Regions from separate parts of the Mesorhizobium sp. M8A.F.Ca.ET.165.01.1.1 genome, predicted to be linked through region 4. Evidence: predicted binding sites of a transcription regulator. Region 4 holds the regulator's gene; each other region holds the start of a gene.
The links. The regulator LexA, encoded in region 4, represses DNA repair genes until DNA is damaged. The targets are predictions, from matches to a motif close to TGTTCNNNNTGTGTTCNG.

Region 1: the regulator LexA is predicted to act here: its motif matches at 1,426-1,443, upstream of EN808_RS11835 (single-stranded DNA-binding protein).
Region 2: the regulator LexA is predicted to act here: its motif matches at 1,413-1,430, upstream of dinB (DNA polymerase IV).
Region 3: the regulator LexA is predicted to act here: its motif matches at 2,078-2,095, upstream of EN808_RS33050 (metallopeptidase family protein).

The regions. Positions count from the first base shown of each region.
Region 1 is NZ_SRTH01000003.1:529,287-532,707, forward strand. It holds gene EN808_RS11820 (ATP-dependent Clp protease proteolytic subunit) at 1-522, opposite strand, end outside; gene EN808_RS11825 (SRPBCC domain-containing protein) at 545-1,006, opposite strand; gene EN808_RS11830 (metalloregulator ArsR/SmtB family transcription factor) at 1,003-1,317, opposite strand; gene EN808_RS11835 (single-stranded DNA-binding protein) at 1,544-2,068, shown strand; gene EN808_RS11840 (OsmC family protein) at 2,184-2,609, shown strand; gene EN808_RS11845 (MarC family protein) at 2,627-3,256, opposite strand; gene EN808_RS11850 (hypothetical protein) at 3,380-3,421, opposite strand, start outside.
Region 2 is NZ_SRTH01000007.1:219,717-223,137, forward strand. It holds gene EN808_RS20660 (dihydrofolate reductase family protein) at 74-661, opposite strand; gene EN808_RS20665 (helix-turn-helix domain-containing protein) at 770-1,186, shown strand; gene dinB (DNA polymerase IV) at 1,463-2,710, shown strand; gene EN808_RS20675 (YkvA family protein) at 3,011-3,394, shown strand.
Region 3 is NZ_SRTH01000025.1:5,368-8,788, forward strand. It holds gene EN808_RS33040 (CoA ester lyase) at 292-1,182, shown strand; gene EN808_RS33045 (DUF1737 domain-containing protein) at 1,220-1,426, shown strand; gene EN808_RS33050 (metallopeptidase family protein) at 1,519-1,941, opposite strand; gene EN808_RS37395 (hypothetical protein) at 2,119-3,150, shown strand; gene EN808_RS33060 (DUF6504 family protein) at 3,092-3,421, shown strand, end outside.
Region 4 is NZ_SRTH01000003.1:636,235-639,655, reverse strand. It holds gene EN808_RS12405 (ABC transporter substrate-binding protein) at 1-108, opposite strand, end outside; gene EN808_RS12400 (GntR family transcriptional regulator) at 262-1,035, shown strand; gene lexA (transcriptional repressor LexA) at 1,446-2,189, shown strand; gene EN808_RS12390 (ComEC/Rec2 family competence protein) at 2,183-3,421, opposite strand, start outside.

The DNA of each region.
Region 1 (3,421 bases), 110 kb from region 4:
GTCGAGCGTGCGTTCGACCTCTTCATAGCTGCGGCCGCAATGCTGGGCGTAGAGTTCGGTCATGTGGCGCTTGGTCTGGCCGATGCGTTCGGCATGCCGCTGGATGTCGGAAGCTTGGCCCTGGAAGCCGCCGAGCGGCTGATGCAGCAGGATGGTGGCATTGGGCAGCGCGATCCGGCGCCCGGCCGTGCCCGCCATCAGCAGGAACGATCCCATCGACGCGGCAAAGCCCATGCACACGGTCGACACCGGGCAACTGATATATTGCATCGTGTCGTAAATGGCGAAGCCGCTGGTCACCATGCCACCCGGCGAGTTGATGTAGAGCGAAATCTCCTTCTCGGGATTGTCCGACTCCAGCGACAAAAGCTGCGCGCAGACTAGCGCTGAGACGCCGTCGTTGATCTCGCCGTTGATGAAGACGATGCGCTCGCGCAGCAGCCGCGAAAAAATGTCAAATGCACGTTCGCCGCGGCTCGATTGCTCGATCACCATCGGCACAAGACTGGCAACACCGCTCATTTTTCTTCTCCAATTTCCGTGTTCAGGCCGCGCGCAGCAGAAGATGCGGCGTGTTGCTCGCGGCGATGAGCTTTCCGGCTCCGCGCAGCGAAAGCCGGCAGCCGGCGCTCGTCATGGTAACGGCCGCCTTGCGAGCAAAGCCGTCATGGACGATGCGCAGATGCGTGCCGCCCGAAACGGTGCGGGCGAGTGTGAAGGTGACGGTGCTGTCGAGCGGGTGCTGTCGCGCCGCATCGTCCGACTGTTCCCGCCAGGAATAGCGCAGCAGACGCTCAGGCTCGGCGTCGAGGATCTCGCACTCGATCGCCGCGTCGGGCCCGGCGAAGGCAAAGCGGCTGCCGGTCTGTGGCCTGATATCATTCGGCATCATCCAGGCGGCGAGCAGTTCCGGCACGGTCAGCGCCCGCCACACCTTTTCCGGCGGCTCGGCTAGGTCATATTCGAATTCGATCGCATCCGGTGCGACTTCGCGTTGGCTCTTCATTGATCCATGTCCTTCAAAACCGTCTTCAGCCTTTCGATGCGCTCCGGCCAGAACGTCCGGTAGCGTTCAATCCAGGAGAGCAGCGGGGCAAGCCCCTGCGGATCGGCGCGGTAATAGGCGTTGCGGCCGGCCCGCCGCTCGACCACGAGACCGGCACCGCGCAGCACCGCCAAGTGCTGGGACACGGCCGGCTGCGACACAGTCAGGCCGCAGCGCAGTTCCGACACGCTCATCTCGCTTGTCGCGAGCCGCTCGAAGACGGCACGGCGTGTCGGGTCGGCCAGGGCGCGGAAAATCTCTGCTTCGATCATGGCAAAAGCATAAGTCGATACTTATTGATTTGGCAAGCGCTGTTTTGCAACCCATATGAAGGCCTTGGCCATTGCTGCCATTCCTTGACAATCAGCGGCGGTGCATATAGGAACGAAAAGGGAACAAAAACCTTGTGGGAAAAGCCAGCCTTGGCAGGCGGCTGACGTCCGTAGCCTGTAAGGTGCTGCGACAAAAATTTGTTTCGGATGAGCGCGGAGAAATATCATGGCGGGTAGCGTCAATAAGGTCATTCTGGTCGGCAATCTCGGCGCGGACCCTGAAATCCGCCGCCTGAATTCGGGCGAGCCGGTCGTCAACATCCGCATCGCCACCTCGGAAAGCTGGCGCGACAAGAATTCCGGCGAGCGCAAGGAAAAGACCGAGTGGCATAACGTCGTCATCTTCAATGAGGGCATCGCCAAGGTGGCGGAGCAATATCTGAAGAAGGGCATGAAGGTCTATGTCGAGGGCCAGTTGCAGACCCGCAAATGGCAGGACCAGACCGGCGCCGACAAATACACGACCGAAGTCGTGCTGCAGAAATTCCGTGGCGAGCTGCAGATGCTTGACGCGCGCGGCCAGGGTGAGGGCGGCCAGGTCGGCGGCTACAGCGGTGGCGGCAGCAGCCGCGGGTCGGATTTTGGCCAGTCGAGCCCGAATGAAGGGTTCAACCGCGGTGGCGGCAATGCTCCCAGGGGCGGCGGTGGCGGCGGTTCGTCGCGCGAACTGGACGACGAAATTCCGTTCTGATCGGGAGCCGCACCAAACGGCGAATGCTTGTGCTTGATATGCCCCGAGGGTCCTGCATGGACTTTCGGGGTTTTGCATTGTTGATTTGGGAACAAAGGACTGAAAGGACAGGGCGATGAAGGCACGGGTAAAATGGGTCGAGGAGCGCACCTTCGTCGGCGAATCCGGCAGCGGCCACAAGGTCGTATTGGGAACCGCGTCCAGCCCGGACGGCAAGACCCCGGGGCCGAGCCCGATGGAACTGGTGCTGATCGGCACCGGCGGCTGTTCGGCCTATGATGTCGTCCACATCCTTGAAAAGGGACGCGAGGCGATCGAGGACTGTGTCGTAGAACTCGACGCCGACCGGGCCGAGACCGACCCGAAGGTGTTCACCCGCATCCACATGCATTTCATCGTCAAGGGCCGCGCGCTGTCGCGCGACAAGGTCAAGCGGGCGATCGATCTGTCGATCGACAAATATTGCTCGGCTTCCGCCATGATGGCCAAGACGGCCACGCTTACGCATGACTTCGAGATCGTCGATACGACAGCGCAGTAGGGCCGCAGGGATACCGTTCAACTAGCCATCAGCGCCTTGATGCCGTCGGCGACGAACTGCACCGCCAGCGCCGCCAGAATAACGCCGAGCAGGCGGGTCAGGATCGAGCGGCCGGTCTGGCCGAGGATGCGGTCGATGCGCTCCGACAGCACGAACACCAGATAGGTGATGGCGAGGCAGACGAAGATGATGCCGACCAGCGCCGCCTGTGCGGCAAAGCCCTGAAACGAGCCGGAGAGCAGCACAGTCGCCGAAATCGCACCGGGACCGGCGATCAGCGGGATTGCCAGCGGGAAGGCGGCGATGTTGTGGATCATGTCCTTAGTGATGGCGACGTCGCCGATCTTCTCCTTGCGGTCCTGGCGGCGCTCGAACACCATTTCGAAGGCGATGAAGAACAGCAGAAAACCACCTGCTACGCGGAAGGCCGGCAGCGTGATGCCGAACACCGACAGGATCGAGGCACCTGCGATCGCGAACAGCGCCATCACCAGGAAGCCGATGATCGAGGCGCGTACGGAGACCTGCTGGCGCTCGTCGCGATTCATGCCGCGTGTCACGGCGAGGAACAGCGGTGCCAGCCCGGGCGGATCGATGGTCACGAGAATGGTGACGAAGGCATTGAACAGGCTGTCGAAACTCGGCATCGCTGACCCCTCCCGCCGGGCCGAGCCCGCACTCCGATATTGGTAGCGCAAAGCCCGGTCGATGGGAACTGTCGGAGGGGCCGGAGACTTCGATGCGGTAGGGCGCGTCGCGGCGAAACGGATTCAGGCGACGCGCTTTGTCCGGTGGGCTAAATGTTCATAGGT
Region 2 (3,421 bases), on a different contig from region 4:
AAGACGAAGAGAAGCGGGCAAAGGATTCCGGCCAAACGTCTTTTTTTTCGGCGCGAGGCCGTACGCCGCCGGATCAGCCCGCCGGCGCGTAGCGGCTGACCACCATGCCGCAGGCATAGGCCTTCGAGCCGAGCAGCCGCAGGTTTCGGAACCCGCCCTCGTCGAAGATACGGCGGCCGGCGCCCAGCACGGCAGGATTGACGAACAGCTGGAACTCGTCGACCAGCCCGGCCGCGATCAGCGCCGACGCAAAGCCGGCGCCACCGAAGACGGCCATGTCGCCGCCCTCGCCCGCCTTCAGCGCGTTGACCTCACGCGGCAGGTCGCCGCTCACCACCGCCGTGCGCTCCCACCGCAAGGCCCCGAGCCTGTCGCTCGCCACCACCTTGCGCGCCTCGACGATCCGCCGGGCGAAGGCATAGAAGGGATCGGCCGGATATTTCCTCGCCGCATTGCCCCAATGGGTGAGGTAGCCCTCCTCGGCCATCTTGCGGCTGAGCAGGATGGTGTCGATGCCGGCAAACACGGCGTTGAAATCCTGTTTCAGCTCGGCGTCCCAACCATTGTCGTCGCCCCACTCCCAGAGCTGCCACGGGTGATCGGCATCGGCGCCGACGAAACCGTCGACCGACATCTGCATCTGCAAGATGAGTTTTTTCATCGGGTGTCCTCGTCAGATTTGCCTAGGTATGGTTTACTTTCGGAACCATTTGACCTGCCGGGCAAAATGATGTCAATAGTAAAGTGATTTAAAATTGGAACCATAGGGATGTCGACGCGCGAACGATCCGCTTGCCCGATCAACCTGTCGCTGGAACTGCTCGGCGACCGCTGGACGCTGCTCATCATCCGCGACCTGATCTTCGCCGGCAAAAGGCATTTCCGCGAGTTCCTTCAATCCGATGAAGGCATCTCCTCGCGCACCCTGGCGGAGCGGCTGCAGACACTGCAGGACGAAGGCATCCTTACCCGCAGCGACGACCCGAGCCACGGATTGAAGGCAATCTACCGGCTGACCGAGGCCGGTATCGACCTCTTGCCGGTGCTTGCCACGCTCGGCGCCTGGGGCAGCAAGCACCGCAACGCCGATGACAAGCTGGCCCGTATCGCCGAGGAACTGGCTGCCGGCGGCGAGCCGGCGCTGGAACGGATGAAGGTGGCACTGCGGGCAGAGCATATGGTGTAGGCGGGAGCGCTGTTCTAAGGGCGAAGCAGCTTCCTTGAAAGTCGGCGCCGCGGGTCGCCGGCGGAGCCGCCGCCCTTTCTCCCCGTCACTATACGGGGAGAAATGCCCGGCAGGGCAATGAGGGCAGCACTGCCGCCTGGGTAGCCAGTCGAAGCATTTGAACTAGGTCACACTCCCCAACGAGATGCCTCCACAACCTGCCTCCCGATTGACAATGGTCCGCTTTTGTTCTCTATATGTTCCAGTCTATCAGCAATCGCGGATGAGCGGAACAGGATGGAAACGACGGCCACCATCCTGCATGCCGATCTCGACGCCTTCTATGCCTCGGTCGAGCAGTTGCTCGACCCCACGCTGCGCGGCAAGCCGATCGCGGTCGGCGGCGGCGTGGTGCTCGCCGCCTCCTATGAGGCGCGCGCCTTCGGCGTGCGCGGCGGCATGCCGGGGCGCAAGGCGCGCGAGCTTTGCCCGCAATTGATCTTCGTCGGCGGCAATTTCAGCCACTACCAACGGCTGGGCGACGCGGCGATCAAGGTGCTCGACGATTTCACGCCGGTGGTCGAGCGCATCTCCATCGACGAGGCCTTTGCCGATGTCGCCGGCTGCACGCATCTGTTCGGCTCGCCGCGAGAGATCGCCATGGCGATCCGCCGCCGTGTGCGGGCAGAACTCGGCCTGCCGATCTCGATCGGTGTGGCGCGCACCAAGCACTTGGCCAAGATCGCCTCGCAGGTCGCCAAGCCCGACGGGCTGGTGGTGGTCGACCCCGGTACCGAGCTTGCCTTCCTGCACGATTTGCCGGTCTCGCTGATGTGGGGCGTCGGGCCGGCAACCAGGGCGCGGCTGGCCGAGATCGGCGTCGAGACCATCGGCGAACTGGCCCGCACCCACAGCGGCGCGCTGACGCGGCTGCTCGGCCCCGCCGCCGGCGACAAGCTCGCGGCCCTGGCGTGGAACCGCGACCCGCGCAAGCTGGAGACGAAGCGCCGGGCGCATTCGGCCGGCGCGCAATCGGCGCTTGGGCAAAAGCCGGCCGTGGCGCGGGTGATCGTGCCGACACTGCTGCATCTGGCCGACCGCGTCGCCAGCCGGCTGCGCGCCAAGAACCGTCCCGGCCGCACGGTGACGGTGCGCGTGCGCTTCGCCGATCTCAGCGCCGTCACCCGCTCGATCACGCTGGACCAGCCGATTTCGGCGACCGTGATGCTGGCCGAGATCGCCGGCGACCTGGTGCGCGGCGTGCTCGCCGAGCATCCACTGGAGAAAACCATCTCGCTGCTGGCGATCTCGGTCTCGCATCTGGAAGAGAGCGCCGAGTTGCAGCTCGACCTGCCGCTCGGCCTTGCCGACGAAAAGCGCCGCCCCGGCAGCCGAAAGGGCCTCGCCCGTTTCGGCGCCGACCGCGCCGTCGACAAGATCCGCGAGCGCTTCGGCAAACAGGCTGTCGGCTACGGCACGGTGGCGTTGGAGGCGGCCCGTTCGGTGCCGGACGAATTCAGGGAGTTGGCGGAAAAGGAACTGTGAGCGGAGAAGCCCTCCCGTCGCTCACGCCTTGCGGATCAACGTGCCGAACCAGGCGGCGCCGCGGTCACGGCCGACAGCAGCTCGCGCTTCACCAGCACCGGCTTTTGATAGGTCTTCCTCACGGCAATTCCCCCACGCCCAGGCATCTGGCGGCAACTAGCATCCGGCAGGCACCGCTTGTCAAGAAGAGGCGAAATTGGCTAGCGGGGCAGTTTGCAGATCGCGAAAATGGTTGCAATGATCGTAGCGAAGGGAGCGGCGGCGCCGACGGTTCGAGATCCTATAAAAGAGGGTTGCCGTGTGACTATCCTTGACAAGGCAAAGCAATGGGCAAGGGCCATCAAGCGCGATGTGGTCGCCTTGTGGCTGGCCGCCCGCGATCCCCGCGTTCCCTGGTACGCCAAGGTTGCCGCCGGCGTGGTCGCCGCCTACGCGCTCAGTCCTATCGATCTGATACCCGATTTCATTCCCGTCCTCGGATATTTGGACGATCTGATCATCGTACCGCTCGGCATCCTGCTTGCGGTGAAGTTGATCCCCGCCGCTTTGATGGCTGAGTTTCGCGCGGAAGCCATTCGCCGATCCAGGCCGGCCAGCCGCGGCGGTCTCGCATTCATCGTTGGAATTTGGGTTCTGATGGCCGCCGCGCTCATCTGGTTGTTCTGGCCAGATCGCTCGGCCTAGATTTCAGGCCTGGCGTTTCTCATTGCC
Region 3 (3,421 bases), on a different contig from region 4:
GCCGCCTTGTGGCGGGCCGGCATGAAGTTGGCGGGGCAGATACGAGGAGGTTTTCGGCATGCGCGTGCAGTTTTCGTGCAGGGCTGGTGCACTGCCCGCCATTCTTTGCGGACGCGTTGGCGTACCCCAGCGAGGCTCCTTTCCTCTCCCTCCGGAGGGGGGAGAGGAAGGGCGCCCTTCGGCAACGGCTGCGGAGGACAGGCAAGGGACGGCGCAAGCTTTCGCGGTTGGCTCGTATCAGGTATCGGTCGGACGCTTGCCTCGCCCGACCGCAACCGGCATAGATCGGGCATGGAAACCTACCGTCCGCGCCGCTCCGTGCTCTATGTCCCGGCCTCCAACGACAAGGCGCTGGCCAAGATCGCGCAGCTTGCCTGCGACGCCGTCATCATCGATCTGGAGGACGCCGTCGCTCCCGCCGACAAGATCGCCGCGCGCGAGAAACTGGCCGGCATTTTCGCCAATCGCCCTGGTGCCGACCGCAATGGCCGGCGCTGCGAGATGGTGGTGCGCGTCAATGCGCTGTCCAGCGAATGGGGCACTGAGGATCTTGCCGCCGTGGCCAAGGCGGAACCGGACGGCATCCTGCTGCCCAAGGTCGACACACCGCGCGACGTGCTCGAGGTCGGCGATGTGCTGGACGACAATTTTGCCCCCGACAGCGTGAAACTATGGGCGATGATCGAGACGCCCAAGGCGATGCTCAACATCGGCGCCATCGCCGAACTCGGCCGCGACCCCGCCTCGCGGATGGATTGTTTCATTGCCGGAACGAATGATCTGATCAAGGATACCGGTGTCCTGGCGACGCCCGACCGCGCCTATCTCCTGCCATGGCTGATGCAGATGCTGCTGGCGGCGCGCGCCGGCGGCCTCGACATGCTCGATGGGGTGTTCAACGATTTTCGCGACCCGGACGCGTTTGCCCGCGAATGCACGCAGGCCGCCGCCATGGGCTTTGACGGCAAGACGCTGATCCATCCATCGCAGATCGAGACCGCCAACCGCGCCTTTGCCCCGTCGGCGCAGGCACTGGCCGAGGCGCGCGCGGTGAAGGATGCCTTCGCGCTGGCGCAAAACAGCGGCAAGGGCGTCATCGCGCTGAACGGCAGGATGGTCGAGCGGCTGCACCTGGCTCAGGCCGAAAAACTGCTGGCGAAGGCGGCCGCCATCGGGGCATGATATTCGCCGACTTGGGATACACGACAGGAATTGGACGATGAAACTCTACCGCTTTCTCACCGCCCCGGACGACGCCAGCTTCTGCCACAAGGTGACGGCGGCGCTGAACAAGGGCTGGCACCTGTTCGGCTCGCCGACCTATGCCTATGACAAGAAAGCCAAGACCATGCGCTGCGGCCAGGCCGTGGTGAAGGATGTCGACGGCCAGGAATACGGGCCGGATACCAAGCTCAGCGACTGGTAGGGGAAAGCGCCGCGGCCCTCTCTCTTCGTCATCCTAGGCGAAGCAAGGAGCGAAGCGACGCGGCGCAGACCCTAGGATGACGAAGGCACAGCCTATTCAGCAGCCTCTTCGATCTTTTCCATATCATCGTCCGACAGGCCGAAATGGTGGCCGATCTCGTGGATCAGCACGTGGGTGACGATGTCGCCCAGCGATTCCTCGTTCTCGGCCCAGTAGTCGAGCATGGCGCGGCGATAGAGCGTGATGCGGTTGGGGCCTTCCCCGGTTTGCGGGTTCCAGCGTTCGGCGATGCCGCGCCCCTCGAACAGGCCGAGCAGGTCGAACGGCGTCTCCAACGACAAATCGTCCATGATCTCGTCGGTCGGGAATTCGGCGATCTGGATGACGATCTCGCCGGTCAGCTTGCGAAAATCCTCCGGCAGATGGGCGTAGGCCTCCAGGGCCAGGAACTCCAATTCTTCCATCGAGGGCGCAAGTTCGCCATGCCAGGTGCGGGTCTTGTAGATGCGGGCCATGCTTTGTCCTTTAATCCCGGCATATAGGTGTTCGCACCGGTCGAGGCAAATGACGCCTATACGCCGGCGTCGCGCCGGGAGAGGAATAAATTCCTTATGACTCTGCTTGACTCTTCCAGCGCCCTCTGGAATCAATAGGAACATAACAGGAACAATTGTGAGTGGAAGCTGACCGTCATGGCGATGACCGCCGTGGCGCGGGAGACTGTTTTTGCCCTGCGCCGCCAGATCGCGAAGATCGAGGGAACGCTGCCCGAGCGCCTGCAGGCGCCGGCGGCGGCGCCCCTTGATGCCGGCACCGGCACTGGCAACGATCTGACGATTGTCCGGCGCGGGCTTGCCGCGGCCTTGCCGGATGCCTTCCTGCCCATCGGCGTCGAGCGGCTCGATGCCGCGCTCGGCGGCGGCCTGCCGAAAGCCGCCCTGACCGAAATCCATGGCCTGGAAACCCGCGATGCGGGAGCCGTGGCCGGCTTCGCCCTGTCGCTCGTCAGCCTGATCCTCAACCAGGCGCAGGGGCTGCCCATCTTATGGATCGGGACATCGGAAATTTTCCACGAGGCCGGCTTTCCCTATGCCAGGGGGCTGCATGCCGCCTTCGGCATCGAGCCCGGGCAATTGCTGTTTTCCGAGGCGCCCAGGCTTGTCGATGCGCTGTGGATCGCCGAGGAGGCGGCACGCATGACGGCGCTTGCCGCCGTCATTCTGGAAATCCGCGGCAATCCGCAGCGGCTGGACCTGACCGCGACACGCCGCCTGCATGCGCGGGCGCAAGGTGCCGGCCGGCCGGTGTTCCTGCTGCGGCAGGCGGCCGAGCCGGAACCGACGGCGGCGCCTATCCGCCTCATCGCCGCGTCGGCGCCGGCCGTGCCGCGCGCCACGGTCGCCGGGCCGCTCGCCGGTTCGATCGGCCACCCTGCCTTCACCATCAGCATCGGCAAGAGCCGCACGGCCTTGCCTGGACAATTCATACTGGAGTGGAACCCCGATGAACGCGTATTCGACGAAAGAAGGGGCGAGGAAGAGCGGGCAGAGAATCCTGTCCCTGTGGTTTCCCTATCTGGCGGCCGAAAGGATCCTGCGGCAGCGTCTGGGGAAATCCTGGCGTTCCCGACCCTCGGATCATCCGTCGCCATCTCACCCACCGCTCGTGATCAGCCACCGCCAGGGCAACGCGCAGCGCATCTCAGCCCTCGACGAGCGGGCTGAGGCGCTGCACCTGAAGCGCGACATGGGGATTGCCGATGCGCGCGCCATGCATCCGTCGATCGACATCGTCGAAGCCGATCCGGAGGCCGACCGGCGCCTGCTCGAGGGCCTTGCCGACTGGTGCGACCGCTACACGCCGCTGGTGGCGCTGGACAGCATCGACGGCCTGTTCCTCGACGTCACCGGCTGCACCCATCTGTTCGGCGGCGAACGCGCCATGCTCGACGAAATCCTGTCGCGCTTCTTGCATCAGGGTTTCGACGTCCGCGCC
Region 4 (3,421 bases):
ATTGGCAATGCCGATGCGTATCTGGTCGGCGGCGGCACTGCCGGCGCTCACCATCAACGCGCTAGCCATGAACAAACCCGACAACCAAGCGGATTTCGACTTCAACATCATTTCCTCCCAGATTTGATCAGCGCCGCTTGCAGCGCGGCTACTGCAAACGATCATGGTCAGTCCGCCGGCTTGTGTCAAACATTATATATAATTCTTGCCATGCCCCTACATCATATATAATTTTCCCTGCCAGACGACGGATGGACCGCGATGCAGGATCAAACGAGCTCCACAAAGACGGAGGCAGCCTATCAGCTGTTGCGGCGCGATATCCTGACCACGCGCCTCATGCCCGGCGCCCCGCTCAAACTGAGTGCACTGCGCGGCACCTATGGAGTCGGCTGGACGCCATTGCGCGAAGCCTTGTCGCGGCTTGAGGCCGAACGCCTGGTCACCGCCATCAGCAATCGCGGTTTTACCGTGGCTCGGGTGTCGCGGGCCGAACTGGAGGACCTGGCGCGCGCCAGGATGGTGGTCGAGATCCCCCTGTTCCTCGAATCGATGGAGAAAGGCGGCAAGGAATGGGAAGATGCCGTGGTCACCGCCCACTACCGGCTCTCCCGTTGCAAGACCGCCGTCGACGATCCGTCGGATGCGGCGGTCGACAAATGGGACGAGAATCACGAGGCTTTCCATGCGGCGCTGCTGAGTGCCGCCACATGCGATTGGCTGTTGCGTTTCCGCTCGACGATCTCGGATCAATTGCGCCGGCATCATCGCTTTCTTGGTCTGGCGCCGACATTGCGGGCCGCGGCCGGCCTCAAGGATGGCTACGAAGAGGCGATGGAGGCGCTGCGCGAAGCGATTGCGATCGAACACCATACCGCGATCATGGAAGCGGCACTCGATCGTGACGTCGAGCGGGCCAAGGCGCTGATGGTGGCCCATATCGGCTACACCCTGCACGTCTATGTCCACAGCGAAGACAGCGGCGCGACCAAATACGCCGCCCGCGCCGGCAGCTTGAAAGCTGGTTCGGGATGACTCCGGCGCTTCCGCGACACCTATTCGCACGCGTTGGTCGGAGTGGGGCCGGACGCCTGGGTCCATCGCTGCCCCGAAGCTGCCAGTCGTTGGCGTTTTGGTTTCGTTTCGTTCCGCGAATAATGGACCGATAAATTATACAATCCGCCCGGGGAAAGCCTTCCGAACGGCTGACGCCAAACTCGGGAGCGGATGGGCCACAGGCCATTAACCATAACGATTTCAATGGGCCTGCCGATGGCGGAAAAGGTCGGCTTCTGCCCGCCGTAGCGGACAAAAAACATCCGCAGCCTTAACAAATTCATTAAACTTTAAACGGTTGCGGAACACAACTGGAACAGATAGTGTTTGTTCTGGGTTTGTTTTTTCGATTCTGGTTCAGACCTTCGTTCAATGCCTTGGGGGCCGCCATGCTGACACGCAAGCAACATGAACTGCTGATGTTCATCCACGAACGGCTCAAGGAAAGCGGGATACCGCCCTCCTTCGACGAGATGAAGGAAGCGCTCGATCTTGCCTCCAAATCCGGGATTCATCGCCTGATCACGGCGCTGGAGGAACGCGGCTTCATTCGCCGGCTACCCAATCGGGCGCGCGCGCTGGAGGTGCTGCGGCTGCCGGATTCGATCGCGCCCGGCCTGAACGCGGCAAAGAAATTTTCGCCCAGCGTCATCCAGGGCAGCCTTGGTCAAAACAATCTTGGCCGCCAGCTCAAGCCGGCAACGGCGCCTTCGCGTCTGCCCGCGGCCGGCAATGACGACGATGTGGTTTCAGCCGTGTCCATCCCGGTCATGGGCCGTATCGCCGCCGGTGTGCCGATCGATGCCATCCAGCATCAGACGCATTCGATCTCGGTGCCGCCGGATATGATCATGGGCGGCGAGCACTATGCGCTGGAGGTCAAGGGTGACTCGATGATCGAGGCTGGTATCTTCGACGGCGACACGGTCATCATCCGCAATGCCAACACGGCAAGTCCGGGCGAAATCATCGTGGCGCTGGTCGACGAGGAGGAAGCGACGCTGAAGCGGTTCCGCCGTAAAGGCGCCTCGATCGCGCTCGAAGCCGCCAATCCAGCCTACGAAACGCGCATTTTCGGGCCGGACAGAGTCAAGGTACAAGGCAAGCTGGTCGGGCTGATCAGGCGCTACTGAGCCGGTTTGCCATCGGACTTGTCTGGCTTTTTATAGGGCGGCAGCCCCCTCTTATAGGGCGGCAGCCCCCTCGCCTCGCGTGAGAATTTTCGCTGCTCGTGCCAGGGCCGGTATGGTCCGTCGACAGCGAATTCGATCACAGCCGGGGTTGTGGCCGACTGGGGATCGAAGAAGACGGCAGCACTTCCCTTGCGGGCGAGCTGCCGTTTCGTGACGACGACAACCAGCGGATTGTGGCAGGCGTCATAGGCGGTCGCGTCATTGACGACGATCAGGTCGGCGAAGGCGCAGGCTTTCCAGGTGTTCTTGCGATCCTCGACATAGGCGACGATCGCGCCGGAAGGGTGCCTGGCAAGGCAAAGGCCTTCGCGGCAATAGAACGGCGATCCCTGCGGCAGGTCGGTGGGAGCGGCAATATCGAATTGCCCGTCCGCCTTGTCGAACATTTCCGGTTTGACGATTGTTTCGGAGACCAGAGCGCGTTTCCAGTTGTCGGCCGCGAATTCGTTCGGACGTTCCCGGTTGACGGCCAGTTCGCCATTGCCTATCGGCAGTGCGACCAGCCGTGCGTCTTCCGAGATCAGCACATCGGGCGTGCGTATGTCCGACACAGTCAACAGACCGGCAAGTGCGAATGGCAGTGCCGCGAGCCGCAGCCAGGTCGTCGCCATCGTCGCGATGACCAGCGCGACGGCCACCAGCAGCACGGATTGCTGCGAGATCAGACCTACCCCATCGATTGGCGAGCGCTCCGATATCCATGACGATACGGCGATCATCGCTGTCAGGCCTTTGCCCATCACGTAGAGAAACGGGCCGTCGGCGCCGAAGGGCATCGCCAGCGAACTGAGGACCGCAAAAGGCATGACGACCACCGACACGATCGGCATGACGGCCAGATTGGCGAACAGGCTGAGCGGCGATACGCGCTGGAAATGCCAGATGGCAAACAGCGCCGTCGCGCTGCCGGCAATGATGGAGGTCATGGCCAATCCACCTGTCGCCAGCAGGAATTTTCGCGTCAGGAACCCGGGTAGTGACCGCTTTGGCGACGGTGGCCTCGTCTTACCAGCGCGGTGGTCCGCCCAGCCGGCATAGGCGCCAACAAGGGCCGCGGTTGCCGCGAACGACATTTGGAAGCTCGGGCCGACGACCTCGTGCGGGGAAACCAGGATAACGGCGATCGCCGAGATGGCCAGGTTGCGCATGGTGAGCGCCGCGCGATCGAACAA